Regions from separate parts of the Lactobacillus sp. CA30L genome, predicted to be linked through region 2. Evidence: predicted binding sites of a transcription regulator. Region 2 holds the regulator's gene; the other holds the start of a gene.
What was found. The regulator HrcA, encoded in region 2, represses chaperone genes, less so after heat shock. The targets are predictions, from matches to a motif close to TTAGCACTCNNNNNNNNNGAGTGCTAA.

Region 1: AC2JF8_RS00420 (ATP-dependent Clp protease ATP-binding subunit) is a predicted target of HrcA. The motif match lies at 8,476-8,502, and genes of this name have one in related genera.

What each region holds. Positions count from the first base shown of each region.
Region 1 covers NZ_JBWXGB010000001.1:82,093-93,672, reverse strand. Annotated here, with positions in the region: gene AC2JF8_RS00475 (RluA family pseudouridine synthase) at 1-573, opposite strand, end outside; gene AC2JF8_RS00470 (NAD kinase) at 560-1,366, opposite strand; gene yjbM (GTP diphosphokinase) at 1,366-1,995, opposite strand; gene AC2JF8_RS00460 (CYTH domain-containing protein) at 2,472-3,095, shown strand; gene AC2JF8_RS00455 (DsbA family protein) at 3,177-3,794, shown strand; gene AC2JF8_RS00450 (competence protein CoiA family protein) at 3,769-4,629, opposite strand; gene AC2JF8_RS00445 (adaptor protein MecA) at 4,693-5,427, opposite strand; gene spx (transcriptional regulator Spx) at 5,532-5,930, opposite strand; gene ptsP (phosphoenolpyruvate--protein phosphotransferase) at 6,065-7,798, opposite strand; gene AC2JF8_RS00430 (phosphocarrier protein HPr) at 7,798-8,064, opposite strand; gene ykzS (protein YkzS) at 8,176-8,409, opposite strand; gene AC2JF8_RS00420 (ATP-dependent Clp protease ATP-binding subunit) at 8,549-10,753, shown strand; gene AC2JF8_RS00415 (DUF1827 family protein) at 10,881-11,162, shown strand; gene AC2JF8_RS00410 (peptide chain release factor 3) at 11,202-11,580, opposite strand, start outside.
Region 2 covers NZ_JBWXGB010000005.1:6,187-17,766, reverse strand. Annotated here, with positions in the region: gene infB (translation initiation factor IF-2) at 1-2,036, shown strand, start outside; gene AC2JF8_RS06655 (ribosome-binding factor A) at 2,055-2,417, shown strand; gene truB (tRNA pseudouridine(55) synthase TruB) at 2,460-3,353, shown strand; gene ribF (riboflavin biosynthesis protein RibF) at 3,373-4,305, shown strand; gene hrcA (heat-inducible transcriptional repressor HrcA) at 4,438-5,487, shown strand; gene grpE (nucleotide exchange factor GrpE) at 5,500-6,111, shown strand; gene dnaK (molecular chaperone DnaK) at 6,130-7,995, shown strand; gene dnaJ (molecular chaperone DnaJ) at 8,070-9,209, shown strand; gene lepA (translation elongation factor 4) at 9,365-11,203, shown strand; gene recJ (single-stranded-DNA-specific exonuclease RecJ) at 11,257-11,580, shown strand, end outside.

The DNA.
Region 1 (11,580 bases), on a different contig from region 2:
GGCGGTTGCGCGTCCAATCGGCGCGTTAACGACGCCTGCCAGTTCACCTAGAGCAAAGTTGCCGTGCACGATTGCATGATATTTTTTAATGAAGTCATCTTTGCTCAGCTTGCTGAAACGAGCGTGGGCAATTGCGTTCTTGCCGATCAGGACTAGCCCCGACGTGTCTCGGTCCAGACGCGTCACGACGTGGGGCTTGATACCCGTCAGCTTTTTCTGCACAAAATAACCCAAAACACGGTTGACCAGTGCATTATCGTCATAGCGCGACGGAATCGAAAGCAGCCCCGCCTCTTTATTGACCAACAGGTAGTTGGGCGTCTCCTTGACAATAGCAAGCGGCTTCGTCGACGGTCGCAGCCACGGGTTGTCTTTTTCCTTGCCGGCCACGAAGATTACCTCGTCGCCCGCATGCAGAAGATAGTTGGTGTAGCGGCGGTGGTGGTTGACCAGCAGCAGGCCGCCACGGTTCTTGGCGTCGTTAATCGCCTGCTTGGAGAAACCGTTTTTCATTAAAAAAGCCCCCAGGCGCAGCGAACCCTGCCCGCGGACGGTAAGTTTAAACCACGTCATTGTCGTCTCCAATGAAGGCACTGTGAACGCGAGTCCAGAAGTGCGTGTGCCCGAAGCGGTCAAAGCGGATTGCCTTGCTGGAAATGCGGTAGTTGATTTTCCGCGCGTTGCGCACGTTGATGCGGCTGCCATCAACGGTCATCACGAAGTGGTCGGCGTTGGGCACAATTGTGATCTGCTGCTGGGGGGCAATTACGATGGGCGACGACAGCGTCCTGAAGACCCGGTTGTTGATGGACGCAATCTCGGCCATCTGCAGGGCCTTGAGCTGGGGGTGAATCACGGCGCCTCCGAGCGACTTGTTGTAGCCCGTCGACCCGGTTGGCGTTGACACGCAGAGTCCGTCGCCGCGGAAGTTTTCAAAGAATTGGTCGTCAATGAAGACGTTGGCCTCCAGGGTGTGCGAAACCCGCTTGACCGCCGACTCATTCAGCGCAAGGTAGTGCCGCTTTTCGCCTGCCTCCGTCACCAGCTCGGCTTCCAGCAGCGGGTAGCGCGCCGTTTCTGGCTCCCGCAAAAAGAGTGCGTCAACCATTTTGTCCACCCCCGTGCTGCGCCAGTCAGTGTAAAATCCGAGGTGCCCCGTATGAATGCCGATGAACCGAATGGAACTAATCTGGCTTTCATAGCGGTGGAAGGCGTTGATCAGCGTCCCATCTCCACCGACCGTGATGACCACGTCGGGGTACTTGGCGTCAAAGACCACGCCGTTTTTTGCTTCAAGCACTTTGCGCAGGTGCGCCACCACCTTCAGCGTCTCTTGATTCGTATTATGGGCGATTGCTATCCTCATTATTTTTCCTTACCCTTGTTTTTGGTGAAGACTCTCTGTGCTTCCTGCACCTCGTCCTTGATCAGCGACATCTCCTCGTCAAGCTTGTACGCGGATTCCGCAGTCGACTTCAGCCGCTTTGAAATGTCATCGGGATACGAGCCCTGGTACTTATAGTTCAGCGTATGCTCGACCGTCGCCCAGAAGTTCATCGCCAAGGTGCGGATTTGAATTTCAGCCAGTAATTTCTTGGGACCGGCGGGCAGATAGACGGTGTAGGAAATCACCATGTGGTATGAGCGGTAGCCGGACGGCTTAGCGTTCTGCACATAGTCACGCTCTTCAACCACCTCCATGTCCGCACGCGCGTGAATCAGGTCGACAACCTTATAGATGTCATCGACGAACTGACTAACAATCCTGATGCCCGCAATATCCTGCATATCGGTTTCAATCACGTCCGGGCTGATCACCCGGCGCTCCATTTTTTCCTTAATTGAATCGACCGACTTTACCCGGCCGACCACAAATTCGATCGGTGAAAGCTCCCCTTTAGTCAAAAAGCTCTGCCTAAGGGAGCGGAACTTAACCTTTAATTCTCGAACGGCCTCATCGTAGGGCCACAAAAAATTATCCCAATCCATTTTCATAGAAATAGTTCCTTTCTCAAACAGCATACTCATTTTAACACAAAACACGTGCGAGCAATTTTACGGAGCAACCGTTTACAGAAAGCGGACTATTTTTTTGACAATGCTGGCTAATTGACTGGCGCCAAGGGCCTTTTAGCACCGCAAGCATTTTTGCGCACCCATCCTTAATCACTACCTTAAGATTATGATAAACTAGTTGACACGCTCGGCGCATGCCGTGGCGTGAATGCGCCATCTTGCTTTCAATAAGCCCCTGTATAGGACTTCTTTTGCGCGTTATTTTTATGCTTTCATAAGCTAAAATTTTGACTATTTTACTAATCTTGACCGAAAATGATAGATACTATGCTTGAAGGCTAAATTGCTAGCGCTAGCGCACAAGGGCGGACCGCTAAAATCTTTCATGTAGTACTTAAATGAAACTGGGTCTGTTTTTTGAATTTTTGCGCAAGTTGGAAAGGAATGATTGCTTTATGTCTGAAAACACCGAAATTGAGGCCAAGGTTGTCTTGCCTCAGGATATCTACCGCAAAGTGCTTGCGGGCTTTGCGTCCAAGAGCAGCTTTGACCAGGTCAACTACTACTTTGATACGGACAGCGGCCTTCTTAAAGAGGCCAACGTGAGCTGCCGCATTCGGCTCTTCGCCGACCACGGCGAACAGACGCTGAAGGTGCCAAATACCAGTCCCGTCCAGGCCAACTACCACGAGGCGATCGAGATCAATGACGCCCTGACGCTTGCCGCGGCCCGGCACTTGGTCGACCAAGCCCAAACGCACCCTGATTTTAATTTTCACGGCACCGTCGGCAGCTACCTCAACGCGCATTTTGGTCCTGCTATAAGTCTGCGCTTGCAAACCTATTCCAAGACCCACCGCAGCCTTCTCAGGGGGCCGCACGGCTGCGAGCTGACGCTTGATGATACCGTTTACCCCGATGGCTACGAAGACTTTGAACTCGAGATTGAGAATTCGCAACTAGCCTTAATCAAGGGTGTTTTAAGCCAGTTAAAGCAGGACTACGGTTTTACCCAAAACGCCGCCAACACCAACCAGGCAAAAATTGCGCGCGCTTTCAATCACCGTGCTAAAATGTGAATACGTTAAGTGTATTTCCCCTAGTTCAACCGGCCATTCAAAAAATACACAGCCACTTAATCAGTACGGAGGAGTCTGACTATGTTTGAGATTTTTCTCTTTGTTAATCCCATTGGCACATATTGCTACGATGCAGAAGTTTTAGTTAAAGAAGCAATCGATGAACTCAATATCAATACCTGTTTCCACTTCGTTCCCATTACCAATGCGAAGGTTATCAAGGATGATATCATGCGGCGCAAGCGGGCCAGACAGCACATCAGCAGCGTCTCGGAATACACGTTGGCATCTTACCAGGCCCTGCGCAATTACCACGCTATCAAGTTCGAATACGGCAACAAAAAAGCCCGTTCATTCCTAGTAAACCTGCAGCGTGCACTCAACCAGAATTTCAACCGGTATTCCGCAGACCTACCGAAGAAAATCGCAAACAAGCTCAACCTCGACTACGACCGGATCACCAGCCCCGCCATTAGCGGCTACATCGAGGATTCGATCCAGCTGGACAAGAACCTGGCACAAAAATTCAGCGTCAACAACTTCCCCACCACCATCATCTTCAACGAAAGCGGCAACTACAACGGCATCCTTCTGGAGGGCATCGTGGCACACGACAAATTGATCACGCTGCTACAAAACGGGAGTTGCCTGGAGGAGCAAGAGAAGTACTACCCTAGCACCCACCTGCGCCTGATTTAAGGTAAAAAGAAGCATTGTCGCATGAATGAACCCGGCGCAGCCGGCTAAACACCCACTCGGGCAGGTCGGCGATTGTCATCTGGTTCTCGTATAATTTAGCCGCGATGCACATTCCCTTAATACTCTTTTGCACCACTTGCTGCTGCAGGTAACGCCTCTGCACGCCGGGATCCACGCGGTAGTCTTTAAGCACCGGGCGAAAGTGCCACAGACGCGCTAATCCAGCCGCGTTCAACGCAAAAATCGCCGCTTGGCAATGGACGGTCTCCGACAGCGGTGCAAGCTTGACGTTATACTTGAGGGTCAGCACTTCTCTATAAGGATTGATTTCTAAATAATAATCACGCCACAACCTGTTTTCGCGAAAGAAAATGAGTTGTGTTTTTTTGATGCTGCGCTGCAGGTAGTGCCGGCGCCCTACTACCCAGATGTCCCTGACGCCAATCTTATGATACAGGGCATGACGGTGGCTGAACTCAGCGCTGCCAAGCGGCGCACACTGCACCTCAAAGGCCAGCTGCGGGCTTGCCAGGACATCGGCACGCAGTCGCCCGCCTGCTAGTGAAACCTCAAGACAGGCATCAAAATGTGCCCCACGCAGCGCAGACTGCAGGAATTTTTTGCTGCGGGCATGTTCTTCTTTTTCGCTAACCGAGTTATTAACCCGTGCTGCGTGTTTAAAGTAGGCCGTAGCGGCCTTAATCACGAGTTGCACCTTTTGCCCGCAGCGGGGACAATAGAACAGCTGCTCCTGCACCCGGATGGTCCCTTTTTCCAGCAATTTGGCCGCTACTTTCGCCGCTACCAGCTTATTGTTCAACAGTGCCGCGTACATAATCGCCACCCCTTAATTAAGTACGCAAAAAGGACAAGTTTTACCTTGTCCTTTATTAGAGCATCAGTGCTTCGTTTTAGTAAAATAGTTGCGCAACTGTTCCAAGGCGTCATGCGCAATCAGGCACTTGCCGGTCGTTTTGACCCGCGCCATCTCGCTTCTTTTAACCTTAAGGCCATATTCGGTGGCAATTGCCCATGCGTCATCGGGCTTGAGTTCCACGTAGTTTTCATCCTGAAAGTCCAAATCCAGGTAGAATTTTCCCCGCTCGAAGTAAAGGCTTGAAGAAAGGTCGCTTACCCGCAAGCTGTCGGCCAGTTCTGTCACACGGTCAATATCATCAAAGCAGTACGCCTGCTCCTTCTGGAACTTCTTGAGCGACTTTTCCATCTTGGCCTTGATCGCATCGTCTTCATCCGCCCCAGCCGATTCTTCTTGCGCGTCGTCATCATCGGCCTCCAAGTCCAGAAACGACCTGCGCAGGTCATTTTTGCCCGGGCCCATCTGGGGCTCACCCGTGGCGCTATCAATCAGCTGGGACAGGTCATCGCGGTCCTTTTTTGGCACCTTGGTAATGAGCAGGTCCAACCCGCCATTATTGGGCATCACCTGGAAAGTAACGGGCGCATCCTGACTAAATGAGTGGTCAGTGTCAACTTCATCCAAAATTGAATAGAAAAAATGCTGAATCTTATCCCTGTCGCCCAGCAGGTCTAAGACCTTCAAGCCACGCCTTGCCAGTTCATTTTTATCTATTCGTACCCGAATAGTATTTTCATTAATGTGATCTACTTGCACGAGTTCTCACCTCCACTGGATCCTTTCAACTATTGTAGCCTATTTTGCCCATAAAATAAAAGCGTTAGTCTAAAAACCAACGCTTTTTCCGCAAAAATTCTTAATTACAGGTCTGCAGTTTTCTGCATTTCTTCAAGCTCAAGCCGGCGAACCTTGCGCGGCAAGAACCGCCTGATTTCGTCCTCATTATAACCAACCTGGAGGCGTCGGTCGTCCATAATAATTGGTCGTCTTAAAAGACTTGGATTCTTCTCAACCAAGCCAAGCAATTGATCGATTGATAGATCATCAAGGTTGATTTTCAGTTGTTGAAATGCTCTCGAACGCGTTGAAATAATTTCTTCCGTGCCATTCTCAGTCATCCGCAGAATTTGGATAAGTTCCGCCTTGGTAAGTGGCTCTGAAAAAATATTCCTTTCCCGAAAAGAAATATCGTGCTTCTTCAGCCACGCCTTGGCCTTGCGGCATGAGGTACAACTCGGAGATACATATAAATTTACCATATATTCACGCTCCTTTGAACGATACTATTCCTTACCAGAAACATTATAGCACATTACTTCTTTTTTGTAAGTAGTATTTTAAAATAAATATTAAAAAAGGCACATCAATTTTCATTAATGTGTCTTTTTCTTGGTTACTTGTTTACTTTTGCCATTAAGTCCTTAACGAGCTGCTCATTTTCCTCTGCCGTTTCGGAAATAAAACAAGCCTGGTTGGCTAATTCCTTAATGTCAGCGGTGTTAAGACTCTTCATCAAGCTTCTAATGCGCAAAATTGAGGTTGCACTCATTGAGTACTCGTCGAGTCCCATTGACAGCAGAATCGGGAACATGGTGCTATCGCCAGCAGCCTCCCCACACATGCCACACCAAATGCCATTTTCGTGGGCTGCATCAATCGTGTGCTTGATTAAGCGCAAAATTGCGGGGTTAGCCGGTTGATAAAGGTAAGAAACATTATCATTGCCACGGTCAGCCGCCATTGTGTACTGAATCAAATCATTGGTGCCGATTGAGAAAAAGTCAACTTCCTTGGCAAATTGATCGGCTAAAACCGCTGCCGCTGGAACTTCAATCATCATGCCCACTTGCAGGTCTTGACCAACCTTTGTGCCCTTTGCAGTCAATTTGTCTTTTTCTTCGCTCAAAATGGCCTTGGCCTTACGCAATTCGGCCAGCGTGCCAATCATCGGGAACATAATCCCGAGGCTACCATATGCCGAAGCCCGCAAAAGTGCACGCAGCTGCGTCCGGAAAATCTGTTCATTTTGCAATGACAATCTGATTGCCCGCACACCCAAGAATGGGTTCATTTCTTCCGGCAGGTCCCAGTAATCCAGGTGCTTGTCGCCACCAATGTCCATTGTTCTGATGATTACCTGCTTGCCATGCATGCCCTCAATGACTTCTTTATAAGCATTGAATTGATCATCTTCACTCGGAAAGTCCTTGGAGTCCATATACAGGAATTCGGTTCTGTACAGACCAACGGCCTCGGCACCGTTTGCATGTACGCCTTCCATATCATTGGGCGTACCAATGTTTGCCGCAATCGTGAACTTCTTGCCGTCAGCGGTCACTGATGGTTCATTCTTCAGTTTTTCCCATTCAGCCTTCTGCTTTAAGAAAGCCGCACTCTTTTGCTTGTATGCAGCGATCTGGTCGGCGCTTGGTTCAACAACCGCATCACCGTTCAGCCCGTCAACAACCAGCGTCTGGCCGTTTTCAACGTCCGTGGTGATCGAATCGGTCCCCACAACGGCTGGCAATTCGAGCGAACGGGCCATAATGGCCGAGTGGGCTGTCCGGCCGCCGATATCGGTGACAAAGCCCCTAACAAACTTTTTGTTTAACTGCGCGGTATCACTCGGGGTTAAGTCGTGGGCAACGACGATAACCTCATGGTCAATAGCAGCTGGATTAGGCAATTCCTTGCCTAAGAGGTGGGCCATAATCCGCTTTGAGACATCGCGCACGTCGGCCGCACGCTGCTGCATGTACGCATTATCGGTCATGCCCTCAAAAATGCTGATGAATTTCTGCGCCGTCTCGTCAAGCGCCGCTTCACTGTTGACCTTTTGATCCTTAATTGCGGTTTCAATCGCCCCGGTAAATTCAGGGTCATTCAAAATCATCAAGTGGGCTTCAAAGACCTGGGCTTCGTCTTCACCTAAACTCTTTTTCGCATCATCACGAATTTTTTCAACTTCAGTCGTTGAGACTGCAACTGCGTCCTTGTAGCGAGCTAGTTCGCCATCAACGTCGCTGACAGTGGTCTTTGAGAACGAAAGATCCGGTTCAACCAAGAGATAGGCTGGTGCTACAGCAATACCATCGCTTGCAGCAATTCCTTTTAATGTCTTGGTCATTATTCTGCCAAACCCTCTTTTTTCATTGTGTCAGAAATAGTTGCGATTGCATCTTTTTCGTCGTCGCCTTCGGCACTGATTGTCACATCGGCATTCTTGCCCACGCCAAGCGACATCACGCCCATGATTGACTTCAAGTTAACAGACTTGCCGTTGTATTCCAGGTTGATATCTGAACCAAACTTTGAAGCGGCCTGTACTAACAATGTAGCCGGACGAGCATGAATACCTGTTTCTGCAATAACATGAAAATCGCGTTTTTCCATTATAATATCTCCTTTGAATTGAAAAAATCAAACCGGTAAAATCTACCTATTCGTGTATTAGATTATCATTTTTTTGTGAATTAAACAACAAAAATGTAACAGTTTACATCACTAAAGTTCACTCTTTGACTTAGTATAAACTATTTTTCCGCCACGCAGGGCTTTACCGGTTATGTTCTGTCTTTTGCCAAAAGATCTCAAGGCTGCTTGGAATGCAAAAGCTTTCCCCGGTTCCACTTCATAATGATCAAGCGCACCACTTGCCAACTGCTCAAGAATTATTTGGTAATCCAAATATACCACCATTTCTTTTAAACTAAAACACACTAAATCTTCCTTCAGCAAATTTTCTGGTTTTGCTCAGGTCATTTTACCATATTTTATACTTACTAAAAATAAGTTTTCCAGCACTTAGCACTTGATTATCTAGAGTGCTAATTATATAATTTAGTGGACATAACTTGAAATGAAAGGCGGTATTTACATGCTTTGTCAAAATTGTCAAAAACGGCCAGCTTCCATTCACCTTTTCGCTAAGGTCAATGGCCAAAGCCGTGAAATTAATTTATGTGGACAGTGTTATCAACAACTAAAACAACAGGGAAATATTAACATGAGCAGTGACAATGGTGGATTCTTTGGCGACTTTAATGACCTCTTCAACAGCTTTAACGGCAGCGCAAGTGGCAACTCCGGTGAACCGCAAATGAGTAGCGGTCAGGGTACCACGCCCCCGAACGGTGCCAATGGCGGTGGTCGTTCGCTGCTTAGCCAGTACGGTACAGACCTGACCGCACTTGCCAAAAAGGGCAAAATCGACCCGGTCATTGGGCGCGATAAGGAAATTGCGCGCGTGATCGAAATTTTAAATAGAAGAACGAAAAACAACCCCGTGCTGATCGGTGAAGCCGGCGTGGGCAAAACCGCCGTCGTTGAGGGGTTGGCCCAGCAGATAGTTGACGGTTCCGTGCCCGCAAAGCTGCAGGACAAGCGAATCATCTCGCTTAACGTGGTTTCACTGGTACAGGGCACCGGCATTCGCGGTCAGTTTGAACAACGGATGCAGCAGCTGATTCAGGAGTTGCAGAACCACAAGGAGATTATTCTCTTTATCGATGAAATTCACGAGATTGTTGGTGCGGGCAATGCCGAGGGCGGCATGGACGCCGGCAACATTATCAAGCCCGCACTCGCCCGCGGCGACCTGCAATTAGTTGGTGCAACGACGCTCAAGGAGTACCGTGAGATTGAAAAAGATTCAGCACTCGCCCGTCGCTTCCAGCCCGTTGACGTTAAGGAACCATCGGTTAACGAAACGATCCGGATTCTCCAAGGGATCCAAAAGCGCTACGAGAGCTACCACCACGTGCACTACACGGATGACGCAATCAAGGCAGCCGCAGAGCTGTCTGAGCGCTACATTCAGGACCGCTTTTTGCCAGATAAGGCGATCGACCTGCTCGATGAAGCCGGCTCGCGCATGAACCTGACGATTCCCTTCGTCGATAAGGAAAAAATGAAGGAACGGATTGACGCGGCCCAACAGCTTAAACAGGAATCACTCAAAAATGAGGACTATGAAAAGGCCGCTTATTACCGTGACCAGATTGAAAAGTACAATAAGATGAAGGACCAGAAGGTTGATCCCGATAAGTCACCCGTGATTAGCGCTAAGATTATGAACAAGATCGTCGAAGAAAAAACGGGAATTCCGGTGGGCGATTTGCAAAAGCAGGAAGAAAACCAACTGCAAAATCTCGCCCCCAACCTTAAGGCGCACGTCATTGGCCAGGACAAGGCCGTTGACAAGGTGGCCCGGGCCATTCGGCGCAACCGCATCGGCTTCAACAAGACCGGTCGGCCTATTGGCTCCTTCCTCTTCGTTGGTCCCACCGGCGTGGGCAAGACCGAACTCGCCAAGCAGCTGGCCAAGCAAATGTTTGGTTCGGAAAATGCGCTGATTCGCTTCGATATGTCTGAGTACATGGAATCGTATTCGGTCTCCAAGCTGATTGGGTCGGCTCCGGGCTACGTCGGCTACGAAGAAGCCGGCCAGCTCACCGAACGCGTTCGGCGCAACCCGTACAGCCTGATTCTGCTTGACGAGATTGAAAAAGCCGATCCATCGGTTATGAACCTCTTCCTGCAGATTCTGGATGACGGGCGCTTGACCGATTCGCAGGGGCGCACGGTTTCCTTCAAGGATACCATCATTATCATGACGTCAAATGCCGGTCAGGGAATGAAGAACACCAGCGTCGGCTTCAACGTCGAGAATGCAGAGGACAAACCCGACTCCGCTAGAAATTCGATGAGCCAATTCTTTAAGCCCGAATTTTTGAACCGGCTAGACGACGTCATTGAGTTCAACGAATTGTCTAAGGACGACCTGCTTAAGATCGTCAACCTAATGCTGGACGAAGTCAACGACATGGTCAAGACGCAGGGACTGCAAATCACGGTTACCAGCGAAGCCAAGAAAAAGTTGGTCGAAGAAGGCTTTAATCCGGATATGGGTGCGCGTCCGCTGCGGCGAACGATTCAAGAAGAGGTTGAAGACAAGGTGGCCGACTTTAAGCTGGATCACCTGGATGCAAAGAACCTCCTGGTCAGTGTGAACGCTAACCAGATAGTCATCACTGAAGCAGAGGAAGCTGCGGCACCTGCTGGTGGAGAAAGTTCAAACTAGTTCAAGCTCAGCGAAAACTTCTACATCTTACCAATATTTTCAGTTAAGACTGTTTTTGCTAAAGAAAATATTTAAAAATAGCGGTATACTAATTATAAAGAACTACTAGAAGAAACGGGTGAAATCCATGCATTTGATAGATGTAACCAACAGTTATAGGGATCTAGTTCACAATCAGCTAAATTCCACCAGAGTCAATTACGTCAAGGTTTATTCCCTGGGCAACACCTCCGTGATCTACACCGAAAGCGATGAGGCCATTGGCATTGTCTTGGAAAACCACAACCGGCGCGTCCGCAAGGAAGAGACTGATTTCGTCATTGAGCGCTTAATTAAAGAAAAGAATCCGTCGTATACGCTAACCGTTGACAAGAGTCAACACGTCATCGAGATTCATATTGACAAGTAGCAAAAATGCTGGCAGCGATTGCCAGCATTTTTTTGTAGATTATAATTTTTCGGTTAGCTTGACGTCGGGGTACTTGTCCTGGAAAAAGCGTTCAGCAAATTGATTCTCAAACAAGAACAGCGGCTGATCGTAACGATCCTTGACTAGCAAGTTGCGACTGTTGGACATGGCCAAATCGAGCTGTGCGGGATCAATCCAGCGGGCAACCCGGTGACCGATACTGGTCATTTCCACATCGGAATTGTATTCGTTCTGCATGCGGAACTTGAACACCTCAAATTGCAGCTGCCCCACGGCTCCCAAGATATACTCATCAGTTTGGTAGTTGCGGTAAAGCTGAATTGCGCCCTCCTGCACCAGCTGGGTCATCCCCTTGTGGAAGGACTTCTGCTTCATTACGTTCTTAGCGCTGACCCGG
Region 2 (11,580 bases):
CGGCCCGGTTGAAGCAGAACCAGGGCTCGACTGCTGCGCACACGGGCAAGCCACAGGGCGTGAAAGCTGCGGGCGGACCTGAACCGGCTAAGGAAGAAAAACGCCGGGGCAACGGCTATACCCGCAATTCGGGCAAGCCTGGCCGCAAGGGCAGAAACCAAACGTATGGCGGCAACAATAATTATCCCAAGCGCAAGCGGAAGAACAAGAAGCATCAATTTGAGCAGGCTCCTAAGAAGCAGCCAACACAGAGAAAAGAGCGTCCGTTGCCAGAGACCCTGGTTTATGAAGTGGGGATGAACGCGCAGGACCTCGGCAAGCTGCTGCACCGTGAACCGGCTGAAATCGTTAAGAAACTCTTCATGCTGGGCGTGATGACGAACCAGAACCAATCGCTGGACAAGGATGCGATTGAACTGATTGCGGCGGAATACGGCATCAATGCTGAAGAAAAGGTCCACGAGGACCTGTCCGACATTGACAACCTGTACGACAAGCGCATGGGAGCCTCAAAGGAATCCAAGAAGCAGGTTAAGCGGCCACCAGTGGTCACGATTATGGGTCACGTCGACCACGGTAAGACCACGCTGCTTGACCGTCTGCGTCACACGCACGTTTCGGCCCACGAAGCCGGCGGTATCACGCAGAAGATTGGTGCCTACCAGGTTAGAATCGACAACAAGCCGATCACCTTTTTGGATACGCCGGGTCACGCCGCGTTCTCAAACATGCGTGAGCGTGGAGCTGAGATCACGGATATTGTTGTCCTGGTTGTTGCTGCTGATGACGGGGTCATGCCTCAAACAATTGAAGCTATTGACCACGCCAAAAGTGCGCACGTTCCAATCATTGTTGCGATTAACAAGATGGATGTTCCTGGTGCCAACCCGGAACACGTCACCGAGCAGCTGATGAAGTATAACCTTATCCCGGAAAATTACGGTGGCGACACGATTTTTGTCAATATCTCCGCTAAGACGGGCGAAAATGTTGACGAGCTGCTGCAGATGATTCTGCTGCAGGCCGACGTGATGGAACTCAGGGCTGACCCTGAACAAAAGGCAATCGGTACTGTTATTGAGGCCCGTCTGTCAAGGGGACGTGGTCCCGTTGCCGACCTGCTAATTCAGCAGGGCACGCTGCATACCGGTGATCCGATTGTTGTCGGCAACCGCTTCGGGCGCGTCCGGGTCATGACCAACGACCGCGGTCGCCAGATTGAGAAGGCGACGCCATCGATGCCGGTTGAAATCACCGGATTGAACGATGTTCCGGAGTCGGCCGACAAGCTCGTTGTCTTCGACGACGAGAAGACCGCCCGTACCATCGGTGAGCAAAGAGCCGAACAGGCCCTCGTGCACGCGCGTGAGAACGTTCAGCACGTTACCTTGGACAACCTGTTTGACACGATGAAGAAGGAAAACATGAAGGAAGTCGACATCGTTTTGAAGGCTGACGTCCAGGGCTCTGTCGAAGCACTGCAGCAATCGCTTGAAAAGATTGAGGTTGAGGGCGTGCGGGTCAACATCGTCCACGCCGGTGTCGGTGCGGTTAATGATTCGGACGTCACCCTTGCTGGGGCCTCTAATGGTTTCATCATCGGATTCAACGTTCGTCCAACCGCAACGGCCAGGTCACAGGCCGAGTCCGACGGCGTCGACATCCGCCTCTACAGCATTATTTACAAGGCCATCGACGACGTTAAGGCCGCCATGCAGGGGATGCTCGAGCCTACTTATGAAGATAAGGTTGTTGGCAACATGACCGTCCGTGAAACCTGGAAGGTTTCAAAGGTCGGAACGATTGCCGGTGCCTTCGTTGACTCTGGCTACGTTTCCCGTGATTCGGAAGTCAACCTCATCCGCGATGGCGTCGTGATTTACACCGGCAAGGTGGCTTCACTCAAGCGCTTCAAGGACGACGTCAAGATGGTTAAGCAGGGCTTGGACTGTGGGCTGACGATTGAAGGCTACAATGATATCAAGATTGGCGACGAACTCGAAGCCGTTGAAAAGCAGGAAGTTCAGCCTAAGTAGTTTTGCTAGGAGGAAACGATGAAGCACAGAATAGGTCGTGTTGAAGGAGAGATCCTCCGTGAACTGACTAAGATTTTGCGGAAGAATATTCGTGATCCACGCGTTGATGACGTCACAATCACGGCGGTTGAATGTACCAATGACTTGTCTTATGCGACCATTTATTACAGCATTCTTTCCGAAGATCCGCAAAAAGAAGAGGAAACCGCTGCTGGTTTGGAAAAAGCCAAGGGAATGATGCGCCACCTGCTGGGACAGGTTTTGACCGTCTACAAGGTTCCCGAGCTGATTTTCAAGCGCGATAACTCAGTCAAATATGGTAGTAAAATTGATCGCTTGATTGCTGACCTCAAGAAGCAGGACACGGAGCGAAACAATTAGTTAAAGCGCCAAACGGCGCTTTTTTAGTCGGCGGGGGCAATGATGATAAACGGAATTTTAGTAATCGATAAGGACAAGGGCATGACGAGCAGCGACGTCGTATACAAACTGCGGCGTGCACTGCACATTAAAAAAATTGGCCATGCAGGGACACTTGACCCTGATGTGACGGGCGTCTTGCCGATTGCAATCGGGCAGGCGACTAAACTGATCGAGCTTATGCACACGCGTAACAAGAAGTACGAGGGCACAGGCGTCCTGGGACTAGCAACCGACAGCTACGACCTGAGCGGCAAGGTGCTGGCGAAAGAGGAAATAACGGACCTAATTAGTGCCAGCACGATTCAGACGGCCATGCAGGCCTTTACCGGCTCCATCGTACAGGTCCCGCCAATATATTCGGCCGTGCGGGTCAACGGCAAACACTTGTATGAGTATGCCCGGGCTGGGATCGCGGTTGAACGGCCGCAAAGGACCGTGCGGGTTTTTTCTTATGATTTAAGCGGGAACCCCACGTTGGATCGGCAGGAATGCCGGGAAACCTTTGGCTTTAAGATCGAGTGCAGCAAGGGCACCTATGTGCGCTCGCTTGTTAACGATCTGGGTGCAAAATTAGGCGTGCCAGCCGTTATGGCCAGCCTGAGGCGCACGGCGAGTGCCGGCTTTGATGTTCACCAGGCGGTCAAGCTGGATGAAATTGTCAGCGATCCGAGCAGGGCGGCTGCTCTTATTCAGCCCATCGATGCCTTTTTTGCGGATTACCCGCAGGTGGACCTACCGGAAAACCAGTGGCTCAAGGTGCAAAATGGGGCGGCAATCTCCCTGGAAACAAATGCAAAATGGGTTGCATTACGGTACAATAAAAGGGTTAAGGCAATATATCAAAAAGATGATACCCAGTATCGCCCCTATTTAATGCTTTTACAAAATAATTAGGTGAAATGAAGGCTTTATCGTGCAAATTATCCATTTAACTTATCCGGTAGAAGAAAACTTAATCCCGGACAAAACCGTTTTGGCCCTCGGCTTTTTTGACGGCGTTCACCGCGGCCACCAGCAGCTGATTAAGCTGGCCCAAATGGCGGCGAGAAAAAGCAGCCTGCCGCTGATGGTAATGACCTTTGACCGGCACCCTAAAGAGGTGTACCAGAATGCCGACGTGTCCTACATTGACAGCCTGCCAGAAAAGGCCTACAAAATGCGTGCGCTGGGGGTAGACTACCTGCTGGTGATGCACTTTAACGACCGTTTCAGCAGGCTGACCGCGCAGGAATTTGTCGATGAGATCATCATCAAGCTCCACGCAGACACCGTTGTGGCGGGCTTTGACTATACGTACGGACCGCGGGACGTTGCCAACATGACCAACTTTCCGCGCTTTGCCCGCGGCCGCTTTAAGATTATTGATGTTCCGAAACAGTCTTATGAGGGGCAGAAAATCGGTTCGACCGAAATTAAAAAGGCAATTAGTGCGGGCAACATGGCGCTGGCGGCAGAACTTCTGGGTGAACCCTACGTGATGTCGGGCACCGTCGGGCACGGCTTGCGCAACGGCCACAAGTTGGGCTATCCGACCGCAAATCTGGTCTGGAGCGAGAACAAGGTCGTGCCCAAGGTCGGGGTTTACGCCACGAGAACCAAGATTGGCGGCAGGTGGTACGACTCGATGACCAGCGTGGGCTACAACGTTACCATTCACAATGGCAAAAAAATCTACATTGAATCAAACCTCTTTGGCTTTGATGAAGAGGCATACGATCAAGAAATGATTATCAAGTGGTACAAGTATACCCGCGGCGAGATTAAGTTTGCGGGCCTGGCTGAATTAAAAAAACGGATGGCGCAGGACGAGGCCGAGATCAAGGACTACTTTGCCCGGCAGAAATAGTTTTTTATGTGCAGCGCGGGTTAATTTTATTGCAAAAAAATTAGCACTCAACTTGACATTCTGCTAAATGCTAGTATCATAATAGTTGTTAGCACCTAACAGCAATGAGTGCTAAAAGTGAGGGCGATACTTATGTTGACCGAACGTCAAGAACTAATTTTAAAAACAATTATTAATGATTTTACGCAGACCAATGATCCAGTCGGCTCCAAGACCGTGATGAAGCAGTTGCCGATTAAGGTTTCAAGCGCAACCGTCCGCAATGAGATGGCTGTTTTGGAAGACAAGGGACTGATTGAGAAGACCCACTTGTCGAGTGGGCGCGTGCCGTCAACGGACGGTTACCGCTATTACCTCGATAACCTGGTTGAACCCCTACAGATTCCGTCATCCGTCTACCAGCGAATCGTGAACCAGCTAGACCAGCCGTTTCACCAGGTAAATGAAATTGTGCAGGAGGCAGCCAAGATTCTGTCAGACTTGACCAACTATACGGCCTTTGCGGAGGGACCGGAAAGCAGCAACTTGACCATCACGGGCTTCCGCATTGTCCCGCTGTTTAGCCGGCAGATTATGGCGATTCTGGTGACAAGTGACGGCAATGTCCATAACCAGGTCTACAGTCTGCCGCACAACGTTCACGGCGATGAGGTTGAGAAGGCTGTCCGAATGATTAACGACGAGTTGGTGGGCAAAACGCTCAGCAAGGTAACGCCGGCACTGCTTAACCGCGGCCTGGGCAAGAAGCTCAGCAGTCATCACGCGGGCGAGCTGCTTGATCTGGTTGAGGACGTGATTAACGATGCTGCCAGCGAGCAGATGTACGTTGACGGACAGCTCAACCTATTGAATACCGCTTCAATGAGCGACGTCGCGAGCCTGCGGTCGCTGTATGAACTGATTGACCACAACGACTTGATCTCAAGTTTAATGGACCAACCTAGCGGCACAAGCATCGGCCATTATCCGGTTCAGGTTAGCCTGGGTTCGGAATTGTCCAATGACTTGCTGAAGGATTACAGTCTGCTAACGGCAGAATACAGCGTTGGCTCGCACGGCAAGGGCGTGATCGCGCTGCTCGGCCCGAACAATATGCCGTATTCGCAGGTGATTGGCCTTCTGGAATATTTCAGAAACGAATTGGCCAAGAAGCTGCTGGAGTATTACGGTCGGTTTAAATAAAGGAGGTTAGCCGTGAGTAAGGAAAAATTTCCTAAAGAAAAAAAACTAAAGAAGGATAAAACCGAATCTTCTGAAGCGGCATCCAAGAAAAAAGATGCAGGCAAAAATGAATCAGCTGCCGGAGCAAATTCCGGCAAGCAGAAAGACGCAGGGGATCAGAAAGAAGACTCTGCCGCTAAGCTGGCTGCACTACAGGCTGACAACCGGGACCTCGAAGACAAGTTCCTGCGCAGTCAAGCTGAGATGCAAAATATGCAAAACCGTTATAACAATGAACGCGCGCAGCTGATCAAGTATGAATCGCAGTCTTTGGCAAAGGATATTTTGCCCGCAATGGACAACTTGGAGCGCGCACTGGCCACTAAGGTCGATGACGAAGCCTCAAAGCAGCTCAAGAAGGGGGTTCAGATGACGCTCGACGCACTTGTCAAAGCCATGAAGGACCACGGAATCAGCGAGATTGAAGCGGAAGGCGTCAAGTTTGATCCGACGCTGCACCAGGCCGTGCAAACGGTTGGGGCTGAGAATGATGATCAAAAGGATCACGTTGTCCAGGTCCTGCAAAAGGGCTACCGTTATAAGGATCGTACTTTAAGACCAGCAATGGTCGTTGTTGCACAGTAAGTGAAAGGAAGTTAAACAATGTCAAAAGTTATCGGAATTGACCTCGGAACTACCAACTCAGCAGTTGCTGTTCTGGAAGGAAAAGAACCTAAAATTATTACCAATCCGGAAGGAAATCGGACTACTCCGTCAGTAGTTGCTTTTAAAGATGGCGAAATTCAGGTTGGTGAAGTTGCCAAGCGGCAAGCAATCACTAATCCGAACACGATTTCATCAATCAAGCGCCACATGGGCGAGACCGATTACAAGGTTAAGTTTGGTGATAAGACCTACACGCCGCAAGAAATTTCAGCGATGATCCTGCAGTACATCAAGAAATTTGCTGAGGACTACCTGGGCGAAAAGGTCACTGAGGCAGTAATTACGGTTCCCGCTTACTTCAACGATGCGCAACGTCAGGCCACCAAGGATGCCGGCAAGATTGCGGGCCTGGAAGTTAAACGGATCATCAACGAGCCGACTGCTTCTTCACTGGCCTATGGTCTTGACAAGGATGCCGAAGATGAAAAAGTTCTGGTCTATGACCTCGGCGGCGGCACCTTCGATGTTTCTGTTTTGCAGTTGGGCGATGGGGTCTTCCAAGTTTTATCTACCAACGGTGATACGCACCTTGGCGGTGATGACTTTGATGACAAGATTATTGCCTGGCTGGTCAAGAACTTCAAGGATGAAAACAGCGTTGATTTATCCAAGGACAAGATGGCAATGCAGCGGTTGAAGGATGCCGCTGAAAAGGCCAAGAAGGACTTGTCTGGCGTGTCGTCGACTCATATTTCACTTCCGTTTATTTCTGCTGGCGAAGCAGGACCGCTGCACCTAGAAGCAGACTTAACGCGGGCCAAGTTTGAGGAATTGACGGCTGACTTAGTCGACAAGACCAAGATTCCATTTGACAATGCGCTAAAAGATGCCGACCTCACCGTTAATGACATTGACAAGGTGATTTTAAATGGTGGTTCAACCCGTATTCCAGCGGTGCAAGAAGCGGTTAAGAAGTGGGCTGGCAAGGAGCCTGACCACTCTATCAACCCTGATGAAGCCGTTGCGTTAGGTGCGGCAATCCAGGGCGGCGTTATCTCCGGCGACGTTAAAGACGTTGTTCTGCTCGATGTTACGCCCCTTTCCCTGGGGATTGAAACCATGGGCGGCGTCTTCACCAAGTTAATCGAAAAGAACACGACCATTCCAACCTCTAAGAGTCAAATCTTCTCGACCGCGGCCGACAACCAGCCCGCCGTTGACGTGCACGTTTTGCAGGGTGAACGCCCAATGGCAGCAGACGACAAGACGCTGGGCCGCTTTGAACTGACGGATATTCCTGCTGCTCCACGCGGCGTCCCGCAAATTCAGGTTACCTTCGATATTGATAAGAACGGTATCGTCAACGTTTCTGCCAAGGACATGGGGACAGGCAAGGAACAGAAGATCACGATCAAGAGTTCATCCGGTTTGTCTGATGAAGAAATTCAGAAGATGCAAAAAGAGGCCGAAGAACACGCCGAAGAGGACAAGAAGAAGAAGGAAGAAGTCGACTTGCGCAATGAAGTTGACCAGTTAATCTTTTCGACGGAAAAAACGCTCAAGGACGTTAAGGGCAAGGTATCGGAAGATGATACCAAGAAGGTTCAAGAAGCCCTTGACGCTTTGAAGAAGGCGCAAAAGGACAACAACTTGGACGAAATGAAGACCAAGAAGGATGAATTGTCTAAGGTTGCCCAGGACCTAGCCGTCAAGCTATACCAGGCAAATGGTGGCGCTCAAGGTGCCCAGGGTCAAGGCGGACCGCAGGCAGGTCCCCAGAAACCGGGCACCGAAGGCGGCGATGCAAACAATGGTGCGGCTGGCGACGGTGAGTTCCATAAGGTAGACCCAGATAAGCAATAGGTTTATAATTGAATAAATCAGAAAAGAACTGCCGCAAAGTAGTTCTTTTCTTTTGGAAAGTAAGGAGCTTTTAGATGGCACAGGAAGATTATTATGGTGTGCTCGGTGTTGATCGCAATGCCAGTGATAAAGAAATTAACTCTGCTTACCGTAAATTAGCAAAAAAATACCACCCAGACATCAACCATGAACCGGGTGCTGAAGAAAAGTACAAAAAAATCAATGAGGCCTATGAAGTGCTCCATGACCAAAAGAAGCGGGCCCAGTATGACCAATTTGGTGCAGCCGGTGTTAACGGCCAGGGCTTTGGCGGAGGCGGCCAGGGCTATAGCGATTTTGGCGGTTTCGGCGACTTCGGCGACATCTTCAACGACTTCTTCGGTGGTGCAGCAGGCGGCGCACAGCGCCGGGCTAATCCAACTGCCCCAACGCGCGGGCAGGACCTTGACTATACCTTGACAATTGAATTTATGGATGCCATTAATGGCAAAAAAACTCAGATTTCATATACGCGCAGCGAAACCTGTCCGACGTGTGGCGGCAACGGTGCCGAAAAGGGCACGCACCCAATCACCTGTGACAAGTGCAACGGCACGGGCTACATGACGGTTACCCAGCAGTCGCTGATTGGCGTTGTCCGCCGGCAGACCGTCTGCGACAAGTGTCATGGTCGCGGCGTTATCATTGAACACCCGTGCCAGACCTGCCACGGCGACGGCGTAGTTCAAGGCAAGAACACGATCGAGGTTAATATCCCAGCTGGTATTGATAATGGTCAGCAGCTGCGCTACGAGGGTCAGGGCGAGGCCGGCAAGAATGGTGGTCCTTACGGTGACTTGTATATTAGTTATCGCATCAAGCCGTCAAAGGACTTTGAGCGCAGCGGGACAACGATCTATACTACTGTGCCGATCTCCTTTGCCCAGGCCACGCTGGGGGATGAAATCATGGTTAAGACGGTGCACGGCGAGCAGAAGCTGAAGATCCCCGCCGGCACCCAGCCCAACAAGAAGTTTACCCTGCACGGCGAGGGCGTACCCTATATACGTGGCAACGGCTCTGGCGACCAGATAACAACCGTTGACGTCCAGATACCGAAGTCCATCAACGAGGAGCAAAAGAAAGCCCTGGTCGACTTTGTCAAGGCCGGTGGCGGTTCGATTTCGCCGCAGGAAAAGGGTTTCTTTGAACGACTGAAGGAAAAGCTGCAGTAATTAAGCAAAAGAACTAGCTCTTAACAATTATTCGGAGCTAGTTCTTTTTTTGGATAAGCGCTTGGGTGAGAACGATAAGAAACAGCCAATTTAATTTTATCCATGATGTGAGTTTGTTATAATGGAATGTAATTAGCAGAGGGTGCAAATAATTTATGGACATTAAAAAACTACAAGACTACCAAAAACATATCCGCAACTTTTCCATCGTGGCCCACATTGACCACGGCAAGTCGACGATTGCTGACCGGATTCTGGAACTGACCGATACGGTTTCGGAACGCCAGCTCAAGAACCAAATGCTGGATGACATGCCGCTTGAGCGTCAGCGCGGGATCACGATCAAGATGAACTCAGTTGAGATCAAGTACCATGCCCAGGATGGCGAGGACTACATTTTTCACCTGATCGACACGCCGGGACACGTGGATTTTTCCTACGAAGTTTCACGTTCGCTTGCGGCCTGTGAGGGCGCGCTCCTCGTGGTTGATGCTTCGCAGGGCGTTCAGGCCCAAACACTGGCCAACACTTATTTAGCGATTGACAACGACCTGGAGATCCTGCCCGTAATCAACAAGATCGACCTGCCGTCGGCGGACCCGGAGAAAGCCAAGGAAGAAATTACGGAGATGCTGGGAATAGACGCCACGGACGCGGCAGAGGTTTCCGGCAAGACGGGCCAGGGCATTGCCGAACTGCTGGAATACATCGTCAAAAACGTGCCGGCACCACGCGGCGACCTGGAGGCGCCCCTGAAGGCCCTGATCTTTGATTCCAAGTACGATGACTACCGCGGGGTTGTTCTGTCCGTGCGGATCGAAGACGGCACGGTTAGGCCCGGTGACCGCATTCGCATCATGAACACGGGCAAGGACTACGAGGTAACCGAGGTTGGCGTTCTGAGCCCGCAAACGGTGAAAAAGGATATCCTCATTGCCGGAGACGTGGGCTACGTTACGGCCAACATCAAGTCTGTGCGGGAAACGCGGGTCGGTGACACGATTACTGCGGCTGCGAATCCGACGGCTGAGCCGCTGCCGGGCTACCGTCAGATTCCACCGATGGTATACTCGGGGATGTATCCGGTCGATAATTCCAAGTACGATGATTTGAAAGAAGCCCTGCAAAAATTGCAGCTGAACGACGCTGCACTGGAGTTTGAACCGGAGACGTCAACGGCCCTGGGCTTTGGCTTCCGCTGCGGTTTTTTGGGACTGCTGCACATGGACGTGGTTCAGGAGCGCTTGGAGCAGGAATTTGACCTTGACCTGATTATGACGGCACCGTCAGTTGACTACCATGCGATCATGAACGACGGCTCGACCAATGTAATCGATAATCCGTCTGACCTGCCCACGGCGGGCGAGTACAAGGAGGTCCAAGAGCCTTACGTCAAGGCCGAGGTGATGGTTCCAAACGACTTCGTTGGTCCGGTGATGGAACTGTGCCAGCGTAAGCGCGGCGAGTTTGTCACGATGGATTACCTGGACAAGTACCGCGTTAACGTCATTTATGACATGCCACTGGCCGAAATCATCTATGACTTTTTCGATGACCTCAAGTCCTCGACCAAGGGCTACGCATCGCTTGACTACGAGATTACCGGCTACCGTGCGACCGACCTGGTCAAAATCGATATCCTCTTGAACAAGCAGGCAATCGATGCCCTAAGCTTCATTGCCCACCGCGATGAGGCGCAGAAACGCGCACGGCAAATGACGTCGATGCTCAAGAAGCTGATACCGCGGCAGAACTTCGAGGTCGACATTCAAGGCGCAATTGGGGCCAAAATTATTTCGCGGGCAACGGTCAAACCCTACCGCAAGGACGTTACGTGGAAGATTCATACGGGGGACCCCGACCGGCGCGCAAAGCTGCTTGAAAAGCAGAAACGGGGCAAAAAAAGGATGAAGGCGGTCGGTCGCGTCGAAGTTCCACAGGATGCTTTCATGGCCGTTTTGAAGATGAACGATGATGACCTCAATGCGAACTAGGGGATGTTATTTTGAAGCTGCAAAGTTTAGAAAAGGGTTTTAACTATTAGATGATTGAATGGAAAAAGCGCACTAGCAGTGCGCTAGCACCCGAACTGGCCGCTGAATACCAACTTAGCCCGCTTGCGGCTAAGTTGTTTTCTTTGCGCGGGATTGATACTCATGAAAAGCTCGACTTCTGGTTCAATGCCACGGAAAATGACCTGGCGGACCCCTTGCTGATGCATGACATGGCCAAGGCGGTAGAACGGATCAACAAGGCGATTGACAACGGCGAAAAAATCACCGTCTACGGTGACTACGATGCCGATGGAATCACGGCCACGACGATTATGGTTGAGACCCTAGGCATTTTAGGCGCGGATGTGCATTACTTT